DNA from 4 places in the Actinoplanes sp. CA-051413 genome. Region 3 is predicted to be linked to each of the others. Evidence: riboswitches for the same ligand, from Rfam matches in the RefSeq annotation. Region 3 holds a riboswitch; each other region holds the start of a gene.
The links. A riboswitch is a leader RNA that binds a small molecule or an ion and turns the genes downstream of it on or off. The one in region 3 is predicted to bind cyclic di-AMP.
Positions count from the first base shown of each region.

Region 1 (4,442 bases), 4.6 Mb from region 3:
GCGCTGCCCGTGCCGGTGGACATCATCCAGCAGCAGGTGGTCGGGCCCACGCTGGGCCGGCAGGCGATCGAGGCGTCGGCGCAGGCGGCGCTCATCGGGGCGCTCGCGACCATCGCGTTCATCGTGGCGGTGTACCGCCTGGTCGGTGCGCTGGCGGCGGTGGCGCTGGTCGCGTACGGGTTGATCTCCTACGCCGCGCTGCTGGCGGTCGGCGCCACCCTGACCCTGCCCGGCCTGGCCGGGTTCGTGCTCGCCATCGGGATGGCGGTCGACGCCAACGTGCTCGTCTTCGAACGGGCCAGAGAGGAGTACGCCGGCCGGCCCACCCTGCGCAGCGCGATCCGCGGCGGCTTCGCCCGGGCCTGGTCCGCGATCGTCGACTCCAACGTGACCACGCTGGTGGCCGCCGCCCTGCTGTTCCTGCTCGCCTCCGGCCCGGTACGCGGCTTCGGCGTCACCCTGGGCATCGGCGTGCTGGCGTCCATGTTCACCGCGCTGGTGCTGACCCGGCTGCCGGCCGAGGCCCTGTTGCGCCGGCGGTGGCTGGTCGTGCGCCCACGGTGGAGCGGCATCGCCCACGCCGGCCGGGTCCGCCGGGCGATCGAGTCCCGCGGCCCGGACCTGATGCGCCGCCGGCGACTGTGGCTGGCCGTCTCGGCGGCGGCGGTGCTGCTCTCCATCGGCGGCGTCGCCACCCGCGGGCTGAACCTCGGCGTCGAGTTCACCGGCGGCCGCATGGTCGAGTACGCCACCAGCCGGCCACTGTCGACCGACGCGGCCCGGGCAGCCGTGGAAGCCGCGGGCGTCGACCGGGCCGTGGTCACCCAGGTCGGCCAGGGCAACGTCTCGGTGCGGGCGGGCGCCTTCGACGACGCCACCGAGCAACGCGTACGCGCCTCGCTCGGCACGGCCGGCGGCGGGGACATACAGCAGTTACGGGACGACAAGGTCGGGCCCAGCCTCGGCGCCGAGCTGCGGGACAAGGCGCTGCTCGCGGTGGCGATCGCTCTCGGCGCGCAGCTCGCGTACCTGTCGGTGCGGTTCCAGTGGCGCTGGAGTGCGGCGGCGGTGCTGGCGATGGTCCACGACGTGGTCATCCTCATCGGGGTGTTCGCCTGGCTCGGCAAACCCGTCGATGGCGTGTTCCTGGCCGCGGTGCTGACCGTGGTCGGCTACTCGGTCAACGACTCGGTGGTGGTCTTCGACCGGATCCGGGAACTGGTCCACGGCCAGCGCAAGATCAGCCCCAGGCTGCGGGTGCCGTTCGCGCGGCTGGCCAACACGGCGTGCCTGCAGACGGTCCCGCGTACGGTCAACACCGGGCTCGGGGCGGTGTTCATCCTGGCCGCCCTGGCCACCCTGGGCGGGGCGTCGCTGGTGGACTTCGCCGTGGCGCTGCTGGTGGGGATCGTGGTGGGCACGTACTCGTCGGTGTTCCTGGCCACGCCGCTGGCGATCACCTTCCGGTCCCGCTGACCCGGGGCAGCGGGGTGGGCGCCGCCGTGCGCCCACCCCGCTGCTTCTCGGAGTAGGGTTCCCGCCACCGATCGATGCCGCCGGCAGCGGAAGGACGAGCCCGATGACGGATCCCGCGCAGCTCAACGCAGACCTGCCGCACTCCGCGCGGGTCTGGAACTACCTGCTCGGCGGCAAGGACAACTTCGCGGCGGACCGGGAGGCGGCCGACTACGCCGTCAGGCTGATGCCCGAGCTCGTGCTGTCGGCCCGGGCCAACCGGCAGTTCCTCGGCCGGGCCGTGCGGTTCCTGGCCGGCGAGGGCCGGATCCGCCAGTTCCTGGACGTCGGCACCGGGCTGCCCACCGCCGACAACACCCACGAGGTGGCCCAGGCGGTCGCCCCGGACGCCCGCGTCGTCTACGTCGACAACGACCCGCTGGTCCTGACGCACGCCTGCGCGCTGCTGACGAGCAGCCCCGAGGGGGCCACCGACTACCTCGCGGCCGACGTCCGCGATCCGCAGGCCATCCTCCGGGCCGCCGCCACCACACTGCACTTCGAGCGACCCACCGCCGTGGTGCTGTCCGGCATCCTCAACTTCGTCATGGACGACGCCGAGGCCCGGTCGGTCGTCGAGCAGTTCATGGCCGCGGTGCCCGCCGGCAGCTACCTGTTGATCTCGCATCCGACCACGGAGGTCAACGGCGAGGCCGTCGAGGCGTCGATGCGGCAGTGGAACGAGAGCGGCGCGGCGCCGATCAGGACCCGCACCATCGAGGAGATCCGCGGCTTCTTCGACGGGCTGGAGCTGCTCGACCCCGGCGTCGTGACCTGCACGGCCTGGCGGCCGGACCCGCGGCACCCCGGCATCACCGAGGTCGTGTCCGAGTTCGTCGCGGTGGGCCGCAAGCCCTGAGCACCGGTGGGGGGGCCCGGCTGCCCCACGGGGGCAAGGCAGCCGGGCCGGCTCATCACAGCGACAGGCGCTGACCGGGGAAGATCAGGTTGGGGTTGCCGCCGAGCTGCGCCCGGTTGAGCTGGTACAGCGCCCGCCAGCCGCCCTTGACGTGCTGGGCCGCCGCGATCTTGGCGAGCGTGTCACCGGACTTCACCGTGTAGTGCCGGCCGGTGGCCTTGACCGACGTGCGCTTGGTCGCCGCCGACTTCTTGTGCGTGGTGGTACGCGACGCCGTGGCCTTCTTGCCGCTCGACGAGGAACCGCCGGTGTTCTTCGCCTGGTAGGACTTCGACGAGCCGGCCTTCTTGCCACACACCGGCCACGCGCCGATGCCCTGGCCGTCGAGCACCTTCTCGGCGATGCGGATCTGCTCCGCGCGGCTCGCCTTGTTGGCGGTGCTCGCGTACTTGCCGCCGCCGTACGCCTTCCACGTGCTGCGGCTGAACTGCAGGCCACCGTAGTAGCCGTTACCGGTGTTGATGCTCCAGTTGCCACCGGACTCGCACTGCGCGATCGCGTCCCAGTTGACACTGGACTGCGCCGCGGCCGGAGAGGCCGGGCCCAGCAGAGCGACGGTGCCCGCGGCACCGGCCACGACCAGGCCGAGGGCGCGCAGGGACTGCTTGTGGATCTGTGCCATCGAGTGAACCTCCACGCCTGCGAGGTCAGCTGTCGGGTTCGGGCTGAGGTTGCCCGGCCGCTGTGGTGCCGCGGCTTCACCCCGAGGCGCGCGGTGAGCGCGCCGGAGAACCTGTGGGTCCCCCGCTCCATGCCTGAGTTGAGTTCCCAGCCCGGTCGGCGGCAGGACTCGGCGTTACCGACCGCGGGGCCCGCGTCAGCGGACCGGCCGACGGTAACCACGTTCCCCGCCGCGGAGCCAACCTCCGGGGGCCTAACGTGACGTTGTTCTCAGCTTTTGCCCACTTTTGATCTTGGCCAGAATCGGGGCAAGACGGTCAATATCACCGGCCGTACTCCCCGGGGCCGCGGGTGAGGACGTACCAGCCGTCACGGTCGAAGCCGGCGAAACGCAACCGGTCGGCGAGCAGGGTGCTCAGCGTCTCCCGTACGGCGACCCGCCAGTCCTTGGCCGCACCCGGAGCCCGGCGGCGCAGACTCTCGATGTCCTCCGGCACAGCCACCACCACGGTCTGCCCCCGGAACGAGCCCGGCACCGGCCCACCGGTGCCCGAACGGCGCAGCGCCACGGTGGCCGTCGGCGTCCGCACGCAGCGCACCGGCTTGCCGGCGCTGGCGGAGACGACCGCCGGGGCGGCGAGGTCCCAGCGCACCATCAACCGGTCGCTGTCGTCGTCGCCGTTGATCCGGTCGTGCATCGGGCCGTAGAAGTTCGCCAGGTACTCCGTCGGCACCGCGCCCAGCTTGGCCAGGTTGAAGTAGGCGTTGCGGGCCACCAGCGGGTCGAACGTCCAGCTGATCGTGCTGATGCCGCGCTGCAGGGCCCAGACCCGCTGGTGCTGCTTGAGCGCGAAGCCGACGTTGCGTCCGGCCGCGGTGGCGGACACCCCGGCGATGTGGCTGTGCAGCTCGCGCTCGCCCGGAGCGGCGAAGAACGCCACCGCGGCCCCGACCAGGGTGCCGCCGTCGAAGGCACCGGCCACGTAGTTGCCCGACTTCGCCAGCGCGCGCAGCAGCTCGGTGCTCAGCAGCGGGCCGCTCGCGTCGTCCTGCCAGATGCCGGCCAGCATCCGGTCCAGCGTGGTCAGCTCGGCCAGGCTGCTCACCGGGCGGACCAGCACCCGCGCGGCCCGCGCGGCCACCGTGGCCGCCTCCATCGCCGCCACGATCACCCTGCTCACGACGGCGGCTCCGGAGCGGACACGTCGGCGGCCGGGCCGGCGACGAGGGTCGCGAGATCCATGTGTGCTCACCTTCGGCGGTGACGGGTGTGCTCAGCGTAGGCCCCGGCCGGGCCGTCCGGGGGGCGTCCGAACCCTGAGGTCTACCCGTCTTGACCAGCCTTTCTCCCCGAAGGTCCAGAAAGGGTGGACATCAAGTGATCTCT
Region 1 is NZ_CP192100.1:5,812,651-5,817,092, forward strand. Features, by position in the region: gene secD (protein translocase subunit SecD) at 1-1,476, shown strand, start outside; gene ACQP2Y_RS27460 (SAM-dependent methyltransferase) at 1,580-2,374, shown strand; gene ACQP2Y_RS27465 (transglycosylase family protein) at 2,430-3,056, opposite strand; cyclic di-AMP (ydaO/yuaA leader) riboswitch at 3,061-3,205, opposite strand; gene ACQP2Y_RS27470 (GNAT family N-acetyltransferase) at 3,379-4,236, opposite strand.
Region 1: linked by a shared signal. The riboswitch ahead of ACQP2Y_RS27465 (transglycosylase family protein) and the one ahead of ACQP2Y_RS02315 (coiled-coil domain-containing protein) in region 3 are both predicted to bind cyclic di-AMP.

Region 2 (4,442 bases), 1.6 Mb from region 3:
CGTGCCCGGGCAGCTGGAGCTTGACCAGGTGCCAGTCGCCGCGGGGGTCGATGACGCCGTCGTCCTCGACGGTCCACTGGGCCTGCGGGCGGCGCAGCGGGCACCCGGTGCAGCGCCAGTCGCCGTTGGCGCGTTCGATCGGGGAGCCGCACTCCGGGCAGACGAACGAGTCGTCGTGCCAGCGCTGGCCGGCGCTGAACCAGACGACGTGCTCGGTGTTGACCGCCGCCCAGACCACCATCGGGTCGTCGGCGTTGGCGACCACGTGCACGTCGGGGTGGGCGGCCAGGGCGGTCCGCCACATCTGGGCCATCATGGCGACTTCCTTGGCCCGGTCGAGCTGGTCGCGGGAAAGGTTGAGCAGTGCCACCACCCGCGGGGTGGTCTCGTCGATGACCCGGGCCAGGTAGTGCTCGTCGACCTCGAGCACCGCGAACGGGGTGGCACCGGCCTTGGCCAGGGCCGAGGTGTGCCCGGTGGGCATGTTGGCGCCGAAGGAGTTGGTGGCGACCGGGCCCAGCACGCCGAGGGCGGCCGCGGTGAACCGGGTCGTGGTCGTCTTGCCGTTGGTGCCCGAGACCAGCGCGATCGCGCGGCCGGCGGCGAGGTTCTTCAGCAGGTCAGGATCGATCTTGAGACCGATCCACCCGCCGATCACCGAGCCGTCGCCGCGGCCGGCCGCCCGTGAGAGCGCCGCAGCGGTTCGCGACACGGAGGTCGCGACCTTGGCCCGTAGGGGCATCTTCCCGTCCGTCACGGCGACGAGGGTACCGGAAACGGACACTACGTCGAGTGGCCCCGGGGTCTGTCCAGGGGTATCCGCCGCCGGGCCGCCCCCTCGGCCGAACGGATGATCTCCACTACGCCGCCTGTCGCCGAGTTTGCGCCGGTGGGGGCGTTTACGGTCACATTCTCCCGACCTCGGTCCGGCCCATGATCGACCCCGATGGGGCTTTTTATGTGTTGTGTTTCACCCGTAACCTTCGACCCAAAGTGATCATCCCATCACCAGGTGCACCGGCATTTGTCACGGCCTGGTTACAAACCGGACAGCGATCCACGTGCCAAATACGGAGAGTAGTCGAGCGGAGCCCTGCAGTCCGCCGGGAAATCGGGTAGCAAGGGTGAGCCGGTGAGCGCCCGCTCGCCGCTCGCACCGCATCGGACCACGCCGAGCCCTGCCCCGGTCCGGGTGGCGCGACCACACGCACGCGAACAACAACACAGGCATACGGGGGCAGGGACGGGGGACCCAGATTCGGTCCACGGGGCACGCGCCACTTGCGGCGTACCGCGGGGATCTTGGGGTGAAGCCACCATCGGTGGCCGGGCAACCTTCCCGCCCGAACCCGACAGCTAACCTCGCAGGCGTGCCGGAGGGATATCTCTACCGTGCACGAAAGCACCTCGCACCGGCGTCGTCGTACCGTTGGCACCGGTCCCATCGCTCTGTCCCTGGGTCTCAGCCTCGCGGCCAGCCAGCTGATCGGCACCCCGGCGGCCTCCGCCGCTCCGGCGCCCGTCACGGCGGCCGCGGCGGCAGCCGTCAAGCCCAAGCTCACGAACTCCTACAACAGGAGGGCAGTGAAGAAGGGTCAGACGGTCCGGGTGACCGCGAAGCTCATCAACCCGAAGACCGGCAAGGGCGTCAAGGGCGCCAAGGTCAGGCTGCAGATCCGTGGCGGCAAGGCGTGGAAGACCTGGGTCACCCGGTCGACCGACGCCAAGGGTGGCGTCTCGATCCTGACCAAGCCCGGCTCGTCGCTGTACTACCGCACCGTCTTCTCTGGCGGCAAGGGCTACACCGCGGTGCGCAGCGGCCAGACCAAGATCACCGTGCGCGTCACCCAGAACAAGGCGGCCAAGGTGCTGGCCGAGGCGGCCAAGCACAAGGGCGCGCCGTACAAGTTCGGTGCTTCCGGTCCGAACCGGTTCGACTGCTCCGGCTACACCATGTACGTCTACAAGAAGGCCGCCGGTAAGAAGCTGCCGCACAAGGCCAACTCGCAGCAGCGGTACGGCAAGGCCGTCGGCAAGGGCAGCAAGAAGGCCGGCGACCTCCTGGTCTTCCGTTCCGGCTCCTACGGCACCCACGTCGGCATCTACGCCGGCGGCGGGTACATGTGGGCCGCCCCGCACACGGGTGACAAGGTCAAGAAGCAGAAGGTCTACGGCAAGAACTACGTCGTGCGCCGCCTCGTCTGAGTTCCGCTCAGCGGTACGGTCAACGGCAGCACCAGTAAGAGCAGTACGACAGTTCAGTGGGGCGCGACCCGGTACGGGGTCGCGCCCCACTGTCATGTCCGCTCCACTTTCTCCTCCACTTTCCTCCCCGATGAGGTGCCCAAGGGCAGCCGCGCCTTCCCCAACGCCCGAATTCGGGGGACTTTCGTGCCCGGGTGGGCGGCATGTCGGAAAGTGGACCATGGTGCGGCCCGCCCGGCCCTCCACTTCCACCCCACCGGCTCTGACGTGCGGATACATCCGCGAATCGGGTTCGCGGAAGCCGTCATTCTGGTTGCGAGTGGAGGGAAGTGGAGTAGAGTGGAGCGCAGTGGCAGGGCCTGAGGAGGAGCTGAATCCGAGGGGATTTGCCGGCCCAGACGACAGGTGATCCGCACAGAGCTGGCTCTGCGGCGGCGCCCGGGGCAGGGGGGTTGGGCCGATGTTCCTCGGCACGCACACCCCGCGCCTGGACGACAAGGGCCGACTGATCCTTCCGGCGAAGTTCCGCGACGAGTTGGCGGGAGGTGTCGTGATCACCAAGGGGCAGGAGCGTTGCCTGTACGTCTTCCCGATGCCGGAGTTCCAGCGGATCGCCGACCAGCTGCGCGAACAGCCGGTCACCCACAAGGCCGCCCGGGCCTACAGCCGGGTGTTCTTCGCCAGTGCGCACGACGAGATCCCCGACAAGCAGGGCCGGGTCACCATCCCGGCGCATCTTCGGGAGTATGCGGCGCTGAACCGCGAGCTCGTGGTGATCGGGGCGAGCACGCGGGTGGAGATCTGGGACAAGCAGTCCTGGGAGCAGTACCTCTCGGCGAGCGAGGACGACTTCGCCGACATCGAGGAGGGGGTGCTGCCCGGCGGATTGTGAGGCGTGGCACCTGTGGGCCAGTGAAACGGCCCGGACGTCGCTGCCGCCGTACTGCGAGATCTCCAGCCGCTCCCGCTCCTGGCGCCTCTTCCCCGGTGCCAGGCGTGTGTCCGGTCGGGCGCGCCCGATGGCAACGGGCACGAGCGGATGGGGATCTGGCGGTACGGACAGACGACCGGGCTGTGCCGGCACCGGGGATCGGTGCGGGTCGGACCGGGTGAGCGCGGAAAGAGCAGGCAATGGGGGTCAGGATGGGCGAGCTTCGCGGCACACACGTGCCGGTGCTGCTCGAGCGCTGCCTCGAGTTGCTCGCCCCCGCGCTCGCGCTGCCGGGCGCGGTGCACGTCGACTTCACTCTGGGCCTGGGCGGGCACGCAGAGGCAGTGCTGGAACGGCACCCGGACGTGGTCCTGATCGGACTCGACCGGGACACCGAGGCGCTCGCGCACTCCCGGCAGCGGCTGGCGCGGTTCGCGGACCGGACCCACTTCGTGCACGCGGTCTACGACGAGCTGCCGGCGGTGCTGGCCGACCTCGGATACCGGCACTTCCACAGTGGCCTGTTCGACCTCGGTGTCTCGTCGCTCCAGCTGGACGAGCCGGACCGTGGGTTCGCCTACGCCCGGGACGCGCCGCTGGACATGCGGATGGACCAGTCGCGCGGGATCACCGCGGAGGAGGTCGTCAACGGCTACGAGCCCGGCGAGCTCGTCCGCATCCTGCGGGTGTACGGCGAGGAGAAGTTCGCCACCCGGGTCGTCTCGGCGATCGTCAAGGAGCGGGCGAAGGGCCGGATCGTCTCGTCGTCCCGCCTCGCGGACCTGGTCCGGGACGCGATCCCGGCCGCCGCGCGGCGAACGGGTGGAAATCCCGCGAAAAGAACGTTTCAGGCGCTACGTATTGAGGTAAATGCGGAACTCGCCGCGGTCGAGGCGGCGGTTCCCGCGGCATTGGACAGCTTGGCCCCGAAGGGGCGCCTTGTGGTGATGTCGTATCAATCGTTGGAGGACCGGATCGTCAAGCGCGCCTTCGCCGCGAGGGCGCGCAGCACCGGGCCGATCGACCTGCCGGTCGAACTGCCCGGAACGGGCCCTTCGGTGCGGCTCCTGACCCGCGGGTCGGAGCTGCCCAGCGCGGCGGAGGTGGCGGAGAACCCGCGGGCGGCTTCGGTGAAGCTGCGCGCGGTGGAACGGATCGACCAGCACGGCCAGACGGCAGGGACCGCGCGCGAACGGTCCCGACTGTCTACAACGCACGGGGGACAAGGGCGGTTACGCCCGGGGGAACGCCAGGAGGGGGAGGGGCATTGAGCGAGCGCATGACCACTGCGCCGCGGTCGGGGGGC
Region 2 is NZ_CP192100.1:2,128,679-2,133,120, forward strand. Features, by position in the region: gene ACQP2Y_RS10175 (MurT ligase domain-containing protein) at 1-742, opposite strand, end outside; cyclic di-AMP (ydaO/yuaA leader) riboswitch at 1,266-1,386, shown strand; gene ACQP2Y_RS10180 (C40 family peptidase) at 1,393-2,205, shown strand; gene mraZ (division/cell wall cluster transcriptional repressor MraZ) at 2,666-3,097, shown strand; gene rsmH (16S rRNA (cytosine(1402)-N(4))-methyltransferase RsmH) at 3,349-4,407, shown strand; gene ACQP2Y_RS10195 (FtsB family cell division protein) at 4,416-4,442, shown strand, end outside.
Region 2: linked by a shared signal. The riboswitch ahead of ACQP2Y_RS10180 (C40 family peptidase) and the one ahead of ACQP2Y_RS02315 (coiled-coil domain-containing protein) in region 3 are both predicted to bind cyclic di-AMP.

Region 3 (4,442 bases):
GCAGCGACCGGCGTGACCCGACGGTCATCGTCGACGACGCCCACGTGGTCTATCGGATCCAGCAGTCGGCGACCCCGGGCACCGGCAGCCCGCTCGCCAGCTTCAAGCGGCTCGTCACCGGCACCAAGCCGGCGACCATGCGCGAGGTGCACGCCATCAAGGGTGTGAGCTTCGTCGCGTACAAGGGTGAGGCCGTCGGCCTGATCGGCACCAACGGCTCGGGCAAGTCCACGCTGCTGCGGGCGATCGCCGGGCTGCTGCCGGTCGAGCGCGGTGCGATCTACGCGGCCGGCCAGCCGTCCCTGCTCGGCGTCAGCGCCGCCCTGATGAACGACCTGCCGGGTGAGCGCAACGTGGTCCTGGGCTGCCTGGCCATGGGCATGTCGCCGGCCGAGGTGAAGAGCAAGACCAAGGACATCATCGACTTCTCCGGCATCAACGAGCGCGGTGACTTCAGCTCGCTGCCGATGCGGACGTACTCGTCCGGCATGGGAGCCCGGCTGCGGTTCGCCATCGCGGCCGCCAAGCAGCACGACGTGCTGCTCATCGACGAGGCGCTGGCCACCGGCGACGCGAAGTTCCGCCGGCGCAGTGAGCAGCGGGTCCGGGATCTGCGCGCGCAGGCCGGCACCGTCTTCCTGGTGAGCCACAGCGAGCAGTCGATCCGCGACACCTGCGAGCGGGCCATCTGGCTGGAGTCGGGCCTGATCCGCGCCGACGGCCCGACCGACGACGTGCTGAAGGAGTACGAGGCCTACGTCAAGCGGTAGGCCCCGCACTCCCCCGGGTCAGCGCATCGACATGTGCACGTGGTTGGTGTGGTCGCTCGACGGGTCGCCGCCGGCACCGGAGTACGACTTCCAGCCGCTGCTAGGCAGCCAGATCCGCCGGTACCAGATGACGTACAGGATGCCGAGCCGGCTCGCGTTGTGGATGAAGTAGTCCGCCAGCCGGTTGCCGTAGTCCTTGCTGGCCCCGGTCGCGTCGCCGCCGAAGCCGCCCTTGTCTGCGGCCCAGTCGCAGGCCCGCCCCTTCGGATGTTCGCCGCTGTTCTGGTGGCGGAAGCAGGCGATGAAGTGGTTGAAGCCGTCCTTCTTCGCCTCCTGCATCGCGTGCAGTGTGCGCGGCGTGATGCAGCCGGTCGTAGTCGGGTCGTTGACGCTGCACGACTCGCTCGGCAGTGAGCCGTCCGAGTTGCGCGGCGCGGGCGCGGCCAGCGAGCTGCTGCCGCCGCCGCTGGAGGAACCGCCGCCGGACGACGACGAGTCGCTCGACCCGCTGGCGGCGTTGGCGGCCTTGAGGGCGCTCTCCGCCTGGTTCTTGCGCTTGGCCATGACGGTGAGCTGGCGCTGCTGCTCGCGGACAGCGGTGTCGATCGCCGTCTTGGCCTGCGCCTGCTGGTCCCGGCTGTCCTTCAGGTCGCGCACCGCGCGGTCCTGCTTGACGGCGATGGTCTCCAGGGTCTGCGCCCGGTCCAGCATGCTGCCGGTGGAGTCGGCGGTGATCATCGCCGTCATCGGCCCGAGCCGCCCGGTGCGGTAAGCCCGCTGGACGATCTCGTCCAGCGCCGCCTGCTTGGGGCCGAGCTGGGTGTCGAGCTCCTTGAGCTTGGCGGTCAGCTCCCGCTGGCGCTTCTTGGAGCGGTCCAGCGCCTCCTGGGCCTCGACGAAGCCCTTGGACGCCGCCTCGAGCTGCTTGATGAGGGACTTCGAACCGCCCTCGCCGTCGTCGCCCGAGTCGCCCGGCGCGGCGAAGGGGCGGGGTGCGGCGGAGGCGGAGGTCGGGGCGGCGAGCGCCAGCCCCGAGGTGGCGACGAGGACCGCGAGCACGGTCGCTAATCGCCGGCGGACAGGGGTGAGCCTCACGAACATTCCTTCCGTCGGCCGCCGACCGAGTTAGCTGACGGGTTCGGGACGGAAGCGATCCCTACCGATCGCGCGGGGGTGCGCGGATCGGATTCACCCCATTACTCAAGTGGTTCCCCGGCTCGCCGTGCGGCGATTAGGCGGCGGTCTGCGCTGAGACCGTGACGAACACTACCCAGCAATGCTAGGAATCGACAGTCGTCACACCGTACGCAATCGATCGTGCACTGATGGTGAGCAATCGACGGAAAGAATGCAACGACTCACATTGATACGTCGTTACGGGCTATGACCTGCGTCATTCCATCGAGCGGTGACGGAAAGTCGTTGCCTGGTAACCGTTTTACCGTTCGCGGCAGCACTGCCACTTCGGCCGTTGTCAGGTAAGCTGGCCGCCGGTCACTGCCAGAAGGCGCTGCCCCCAAGGCGCCGGCAGCCCACCATCTAATCGTCGCAAGATGAGCCGGGGAACCACAGAACTACCGGGGTGAATCCACGAGTCAGTGGTAGGGATCGCTTCCGTCCCGAACCCGTCAGCTAACCCGGCCGGTGGTCACGCGGAAGGATTCTGAATGACGGCAAGACCCCGCCGGTGGCTGATCCTCGCCCTGGCACCGCTCGCCGCGGTCACGATGATGCTCGCGCCCGCATCCCCGGCGAACGCCGATCCGGACGACACCAAGTCGGCCACCGCCGACGACGGCGACGACAACCCGCTGCTGAACGACGTGCTGGACTCCACGGGCCGGCGCTATCTGACAGCCCGGGCGGCAGTCGCCAAGTCGACCAAGACCCAGCTCGGCCTCGCCCTCAAGGTCAAGAACGCCGAGGCGAAGCGCGACCTGCTGCTGCCCGAGGTGGGCGCGGTCGCCGCTCAGCAGTACCGCACCGGCGGCATCTCGACGATGGGCTTCCTGCTCAACACCTCCAGCCCGGACGGCTTCCTCAAGAAGGCGGTCTCCCTGGAGGAGATCAACGCCCTCAACGACGGCAAGCTGCGCGAGCTGGACCAGGCCATCGACGAGGTGACCGCCAACAAGACGCGCCTGGACCAGGAGGTCAAGGCGCAGAAGCAGAACCTCGCGCTGATGGAGAAGCAGAAGGAGTCGGCCGAGAAGGCGCTGGCCCAGGTGGGTGGCACCACGGTGACGGGTGGCTTCGTGCTCGCCAAGTCGCCGAAGGCCGCCCCGGCGCCCCGCAACTCCGACGGTGAGTTCAGCCCGGAGAGCTGCAACGTCGACGACCCGACGACCGGTGGCTGCATCACCGCACGCACCTTCCACATGTACAAGGAAGTGAAGAAGGCGAAGTTCAACCGGTTCGTCGGTTGTCATCGCAACGGCGGCCCGTTCGAGCATCCCAAGGGCCGTGCCTGCGACTGGTCCCTGCAGAAGAGCGGCTTCGCCCGCTGGCACAACCAGGACACCCGCGAGTACGGCAACAACCTGATGGCCTTCCTGGTGCGTAACGCCGACCGGCTCGGCATCCTCTACGTCATCTGGAACAAACAGATCTGGTTCCCGGCCACGGGCTGGAAGTCGTACCACGGTCCCAGTGATCACACGGACCACGTACACGTCTCGATGCTTTAGCGCGGCGAGCGCAGAGAAGCCCCCGTCCTCCGCGAGGAGGACGGGGGCTTCTTCGTTGTTGAATCAGACTCCGGTGTTCCGGCGCACCGGGGCGCGACCGGCCGGCTGGCTGGGCGCGGGGCCCGTCGGCGGCGCCGGCGGGATCGGCAGCACGACCGGCTTCACCTGGGTGATGGTGACCTCCTTGCCGTGGTGCAGCAGGTCCAGACGCGCCGACCCACCGCCGTTGCGCAGCGAGTAGGTGACCTCGTCGGCCGTGACCTCCACCCGCAGCCGCAGGCCGCGCCAGAGCAGCGAGAACTCCAGCGCGTTGATCCGGCTCGGCAGCCGGGGCGCGAAGGAGAGCTGCCCGTTGGAGTCACGCATGCCGCCCAGGCCCGCCACCAGGGCGATCCAGGAACCGGCCAGGGACGCCACGTGCACGCCGTCCCGCGCGTTCTGGTGCAGGTCGTGCAGGTCCATCAGGGCGGCCTCGCCCAGGTAGTCGTGGGCCAGCTCCACGAAGCCCACCTCGGCGGCCATGACGGCCTGGATGCAGGCCGACAGCGACGAGTCCCGCACGGTACGGGCGTCGTAGTACGCGAAGTTGCGGGCCTTCTCCTCGGGGGTGAAGGCATCACCCCGCAGGTACATGGCCATGACCAGGTCGGCCTGCTTGACCACCTGCTTGCGGTACAGGTCGAAGTACGGGTAGTTCAGCAGCAGCGGGTACGCCTCCGGCGGGGTGTTCTCGAAGTCCCACTCCGCCAGCCGGGTGAAGCCCTCCGACTGCTGGTGCACGCCGAGCTCCCGGTCGTACGGGATGTGCACCGAAGCCGCCGCGTCCCGCCACGACGCCGACTCCTCGTCGTCCACGCCCAGCTTGCGGGCGAGCTCCGGGTGCCGCTTGGCCGCGTCCGCCGCGGCGAACATGTTCTGCTGCGCCATCAGGTTGGTGTAGACGTTGTCGTCGACCACGGCCGTGTACTCGTCCGGGCCGGTGACG
Region 3 is NZ_CP192100.1:483,986-488,427, reverse strand. Features, by position in the region: gene ACQP2Y_RS02325 (ABC transporter ATP-binding protein) at 1-770, shown strand, start outside; gene ACQP2Y_RS02320 (coiled-coil domain-containing protein) at 789-1,871, opposite strand; cyclic di-AMP (ydaO/yuaA leader) riboswitch at 1,869-2,018, opposite strand; cyclic di-AMP (ydaO/yuaA leader) riboswitch at 2,297-2,432, shown strand; gene ACQP2Y_RS02315 (coiled-coil domain-containing protein) at 2,438-3,457, shown strand; gene ACQP2Y_RS02310 (glycoside hydrolase family 65 protein) at 3,521-4,442, opposite strand, start outside.

Region 4 (4,442 bases), 1.0 Mb from region 3:
CGCTGGGCCCAGGACACCGTGTCCCTGGACACCCCGGTGGGCGACGACGGCGACACCAACCTCGGCGACCTGGTCGCCGACAGCGATGCGCCGTCGCCCGAGGAGATCGTCCTGACCGCGCTGGAGCGTCAGCGCATCGAGGGACTGCTGAACCACCTCGACGACCGGTCGGCGGGCATCATGCGCGCCCGGTACGGCCTGGAGGACGGTCGCGAGCACTCGCTGACTGAGGTGGCGTCGCGGTTTTCGCTCTCTCGGGAGCGCATCCGCCAGCTGGAGATCCAGGCGCTCGGCCGGCTGCGTGAGCTGGCCCGGGCCGAGGGCCTGCAGGCCGCGTAAGGCAACCGCCAAGTACGGCGAAAGGCCGGTGACCCCCGAGGGGACACCGGCCTTTTCTCGTGCCTGCTGACTCAGGTCACCCGGCTCAGGTGACCCGGCCGTAGCCGTTCGGGGTCATGATGTCGATCGTGCGCTTCTTGACGGGCTGGCCCGCGCGGGAGGCGTCGATGATCTGGCCACCGCCGACATAGATGCCGACGTGTCCGTTGCTGCGGTAGAAGACCAGGTCGCCCGGCTTGAGCTCGGACCGCGAGATCCTGGTGGTCGCGCTGTACTGCGCGGCGGCGTTGTGCGGCAGCGACTTGCCGGCGGCCCGCCAGGCGGCGGAGGTCAGGCCCGAGCAGTCGTAACCGTTCGGCCCGTCCGCGCCGTAGTCGTACATGACGCCGAGGGCGTTGTAGGCGAAGGTGACAGCCTTACCGGCGGAGCCCGCGATGGACGGGATGTTGCCGGTGTACTTGCTGGACTTCTCGGTGGGAGAGCCGTAGGCGGCGGTGCGCATCGCGTACAGCTTCTTGAGGTCGCCCTCGATCTTCTTCTTGCGCGCGTTGAGGGCCTTGGCCTCGGCTTCCTGCTTCTTCTGGGTCGCCTTGAGGGCGGCCTGGCGCTCGGCGAAGTTCTCCGTCGTCGCGCGGTACTCCGCGATGTCGCGGCCGCGGCTGCGGGAGATCTGCTCGAGGATGCTCATCCTGTCCATGAGGTTGTCCGCGCCCTCGAGCACGACGTTCATGGTGCCGATGTTGCCGGTCTTGTACGCCGACGCCGCGATCGCGTCCATCTGCGTGCCGGCGGCCTCCAGCGCGGCCTTGGCCGGGGCCAGCGACGCGGCCAGCTTCTTTTCCTGGTCCTTGGTCTGCTTGAGGCTGATGTTCATCTTGTTGTACGACTCGACGACGTCCTCGAGCTGATCGGACGCCTTGTCGATCTTCTTCGTCAGCTCACTCGTCGACGGTTCCGCGTGTGCGGCGGTCGCGGTGGTGCCGGTGATCGCGATCGCCAGGGCGGCAACCACCAGCGCACGGAGCCTCGTGCGGGCGTGTGGCAACGGTTTGTGCCTTTCTTCCGCTCGGGCCGCCTACCGGGTTAGCTGACGGGTTCGGGGCGGGAAGAAGGCCCCTACCGCTCGCGCGGATTCACCCCGGTGCTGCTTCGGTTGGTTCCCCGGTTCGTCGTGGCGGAGGCGGTGACCGTGGGGGATCTGGTCGTCCGTTTCCGCCGGCGAGGATTCGGCGGCGTTGGCCGGCGCCACCGAGGGTGTGGCTGCGGACCGGACCAACCGCATTAACTTATCGGCGCGCGGCATTAACACAAGAGCCCGAAGAGTGACTTGCGCCAATGATCACAAATAAGAGAATGATCCCGATAACGGCGGGCAACAAATCCGTTCCGCAGCGTTACTTTCCTACTCTGCCATGGCCGGCGGGGAAGTGCGGGCGGCCGGGACCCACTTGTGCGAGACGACCCGTTCGGCCCAGAAGGAGAAGAACGGGATCGTGCCGGCCAGCATCACCAGCAGCATCCGGCCCAGCGGCCAGTGCGCCCGGCGGCTCAGGTCGAAGGCGGCGACCAGATAGACCATGTACAGGAAGCCGTGGATCGGGCCGATCGCGGCCACCACGGTGTCGTTGTCACCCAGGTACTTCAGCGGCATGCCGACCAGCACGAGCGCGATCAGGACCACGCCGACGATCCAGGCGATGATCCGGTAGCGGGTGAGGGCTCCCTGCATAGTGCACGTCCTTGAACTCGCTGGAACTCGACGGTCTGGACTCAGCCGGCGCTGGCGCGACGGCCGGGATAGTCGCTCGGCCGGGCTCCGGGGTGGGCGGCCAGCCAGCTGAGGTAGTCGTTGTAGGCGGCCAGCTCGGGATCGTCGTCGTCGGCCGGCGCCACCTGCGCCACCGGCACGCGGACCGGGCGGCGCACGGTCACCGGGGCATCCTGGCGCGGCACGGGCGGCTGCTCCTCCGGTTGTGGCTCCGCCTCCGCCGGTCCGTCCTGCTCGGCGGCGCGGGCCGCGCGGCGCTCCTGCTGGACCTCGCGGAACCAGATGAACACCACGAAGAGGGCGAACACCGGCCATTCGAAGGTGTAGCCCCAGCTGAGCGAATTGCCGCCGGTGGCCCGGCTGAACTGCCACCAGCCCAGGGCCAGGAAGCCGGCCACGAGCACGAGCGCCAGGATGTGGCGCGCGATCCACGCGGGGGTCCACAGCCCTTTCATGTCCCTCAGCGTACCGGCGGGTTTGGCGGCAGGGCGCACGGGCAACCGTTGCAGCAAGTACTTCAGCGACCGAGGAAGGGAGCGCCGTCATGACCGACGCCCGGCTCGACTCCGCCGGCGACGAGACCGTCGTCTCCGAGAACGGCATCGACCCCGCGGGGCTGGCCGACGACGATCTGTTCCGTGAGCTGGCCAGCCTGCACCGCACCCGGCTGCAGACGCTGCGGCACGGGCCCGACGCCGCCCTGGCCAACCACCTGCGGCGGACCGAGGAGCTGGAGAACGCGTACCTGTCCCGGTACCCCGGCCGTGAGGTCGATCCGGGCCGGCTCACCCAGGACTTCTGAGAGGACCCCGGACTTCATGATCTCCTCGGTACGCGGCCGGCTGAACCGGCTGCGGCGGGACTATGCACCTCACGAGCACCGGCCGCTGGACGGCTATGTCGCGACGATGGGGGCGTTCGGACTGCTCGCCGGCAGTCTGGCCGCCGCCGCCAAGCTGACCGCGAAGCCGGTACCGGACCGGCCGGCCACCGCCGACATCGTGTTGATCTCCATCGCGACGCACAAGCTGAGCCGGCTGATCGCCAAGGACGCGATCACCAGCCCGCTGCGCGCGCCGTTCACCCGCTATGCGGAGCCGGGCGGCAGCGGCGAGATCAACGAAGAGGTACGCGACCAGGGCAGCTCCCTGCGCCACTCCGTCGGTGAGCTGCTCAGCTGCCCGTTCTGCCTGGCGGTGTGGGTGGCCACCGGGCTGACCAGCGGCCTGGTCTTCGCGCCCCGGCTGACCCGGCTGGCGGCCACGGTCTTCACCGCCACGGCGGCGTCCGACTTCCTGCAGATGGCGTACTCCCTGGCCAAGGAGGCCGCGGAGGGTGACCACCAGAGCGACGAGAACGACCGGCCGGCGCTGGCCCAGGCGGCCTGACCCTGGAACGAGTAAGCCCCCGGCCGCTCGGCCGGGGGCTGTTCGCTGTGCTGGGTGATGCGGTCAGGGCGGGCCCTCACGCTCCAGGCCGGACCAGCCGCGCGAGCTCTCTTCCTCGCCCTTCTCGCCCTCGATGACCTCTCGGTCCACCGCGGTGTCGGAGTGTTCGCCGGCGAAGTCGCTGTCGCCGTCCGGTACGGCTTCCTCGTCGCCGAAGGCCGGCAGGCGTTCGTTCTGCTGGGTCATCTCGCTCCTTGGTCGGGCATCGAGGTCGTCGGGGCTTCGACGGGGATCAGGTGTCCAGCGCCCGCAGCGCCTCGGCCGCCTCGTCCTGGGCGTACTCCCCCTCGGGCAGCGCGTCGATGCGGGTCAGCGCGGTGGCGGGCAGGTCGGCGGCGATGGCCCCGCGCTGCAGGTCGGCGCTGCTGAGCCGTTCCTGCCCGGTGAAAGCCTCGTCGAGGTAGTCGTCCAGCACCTGGAAGTCACTCACGCTGCTTCGTCTACCCGGGGGGAGGGTCGTCAAACGGTGTGGCCTGAGTCACAACCGCTACCGGAATCGGCGGGCCCGGCCGACGGTTGGATCAGATGTCGGTGTGATCAGTGTCCCCGGGCCTCACCCTTTGCCTTCGCGGATTACCGTTCGGCTGGAGCCGCGTTGAGCCTTTCGCCGAGAGGCGACCTGCACACCGACATCTGCGATCGCGCCGCTCCCGGTCCGCCGGGAGCGGCGCTTTTGCGTCCGGGCAGACCTTCGCCCATCGCCAGGGCACGGGCGGGACATCGATCATGATGCAGGTTCGGTTCGCCGCGGCGGGGGTATCCCGCCGCCATGACAGACGACCGGACAGAGCAGCGAGCCGCCGACCTGCTGCCCGAGGAACGCAGCGCGGGTGGCAGCACGGACCCCCGGGCGCAGGCCGAGGCCATTCTCGCCGAGTCGGACGAGC
Region 4 is NZ_CP192100.1:1,502,400-1,506,841, forward strand. Features, by position in the region: gene ACQP2Y_RS07130 (sigma-70 family RNA polymerase sigma factor) at 1-339, shown strand, start outside; gene ACQP2Y_RS07135 (NlpC/P60 family protein) at 425-1,351, opposite strand; cyclic di-AMP (ydaO/yuaA leader) riboswitch at 1,398-1,532, opposite strand; gene ACQP2Y_RS07140 (DUF3817 domain-containing protein) at 1,742-2,068, opposite strand; gene ACQP2Y_RS07145 (hypothetical protein) at 2,110-2,562, opposite strand; gene ACQP2Y_RS07150 (DUF6158 family protein) at 2,652-2,909, shown strand; gene ACQP2Y_RS07155 (DUF1360 domain-containing protein) at 2,926-3,495, shown strand; gene ACQP2Y_RS07160 (hypothetical protein) at 3,559-3,741, opposite strand; gene ACQP2Y_RS07165 (hypothetical protein) at 3,788-3,985, opposite strand; gene ACQP2Y_RS07170 (hypothetical protein) at 4,325-4,442, shown strand, end outside.
Region 4: linked by a shared signal. The riboswitch ahead of ACQP2Y_RS07135 (NlpC/P60 family protein) and the one ahead of ACQP2Y_RS02315 (coiled-coil domain-containing protein) in region 3 are both predicted to bind cyclic di-AMP.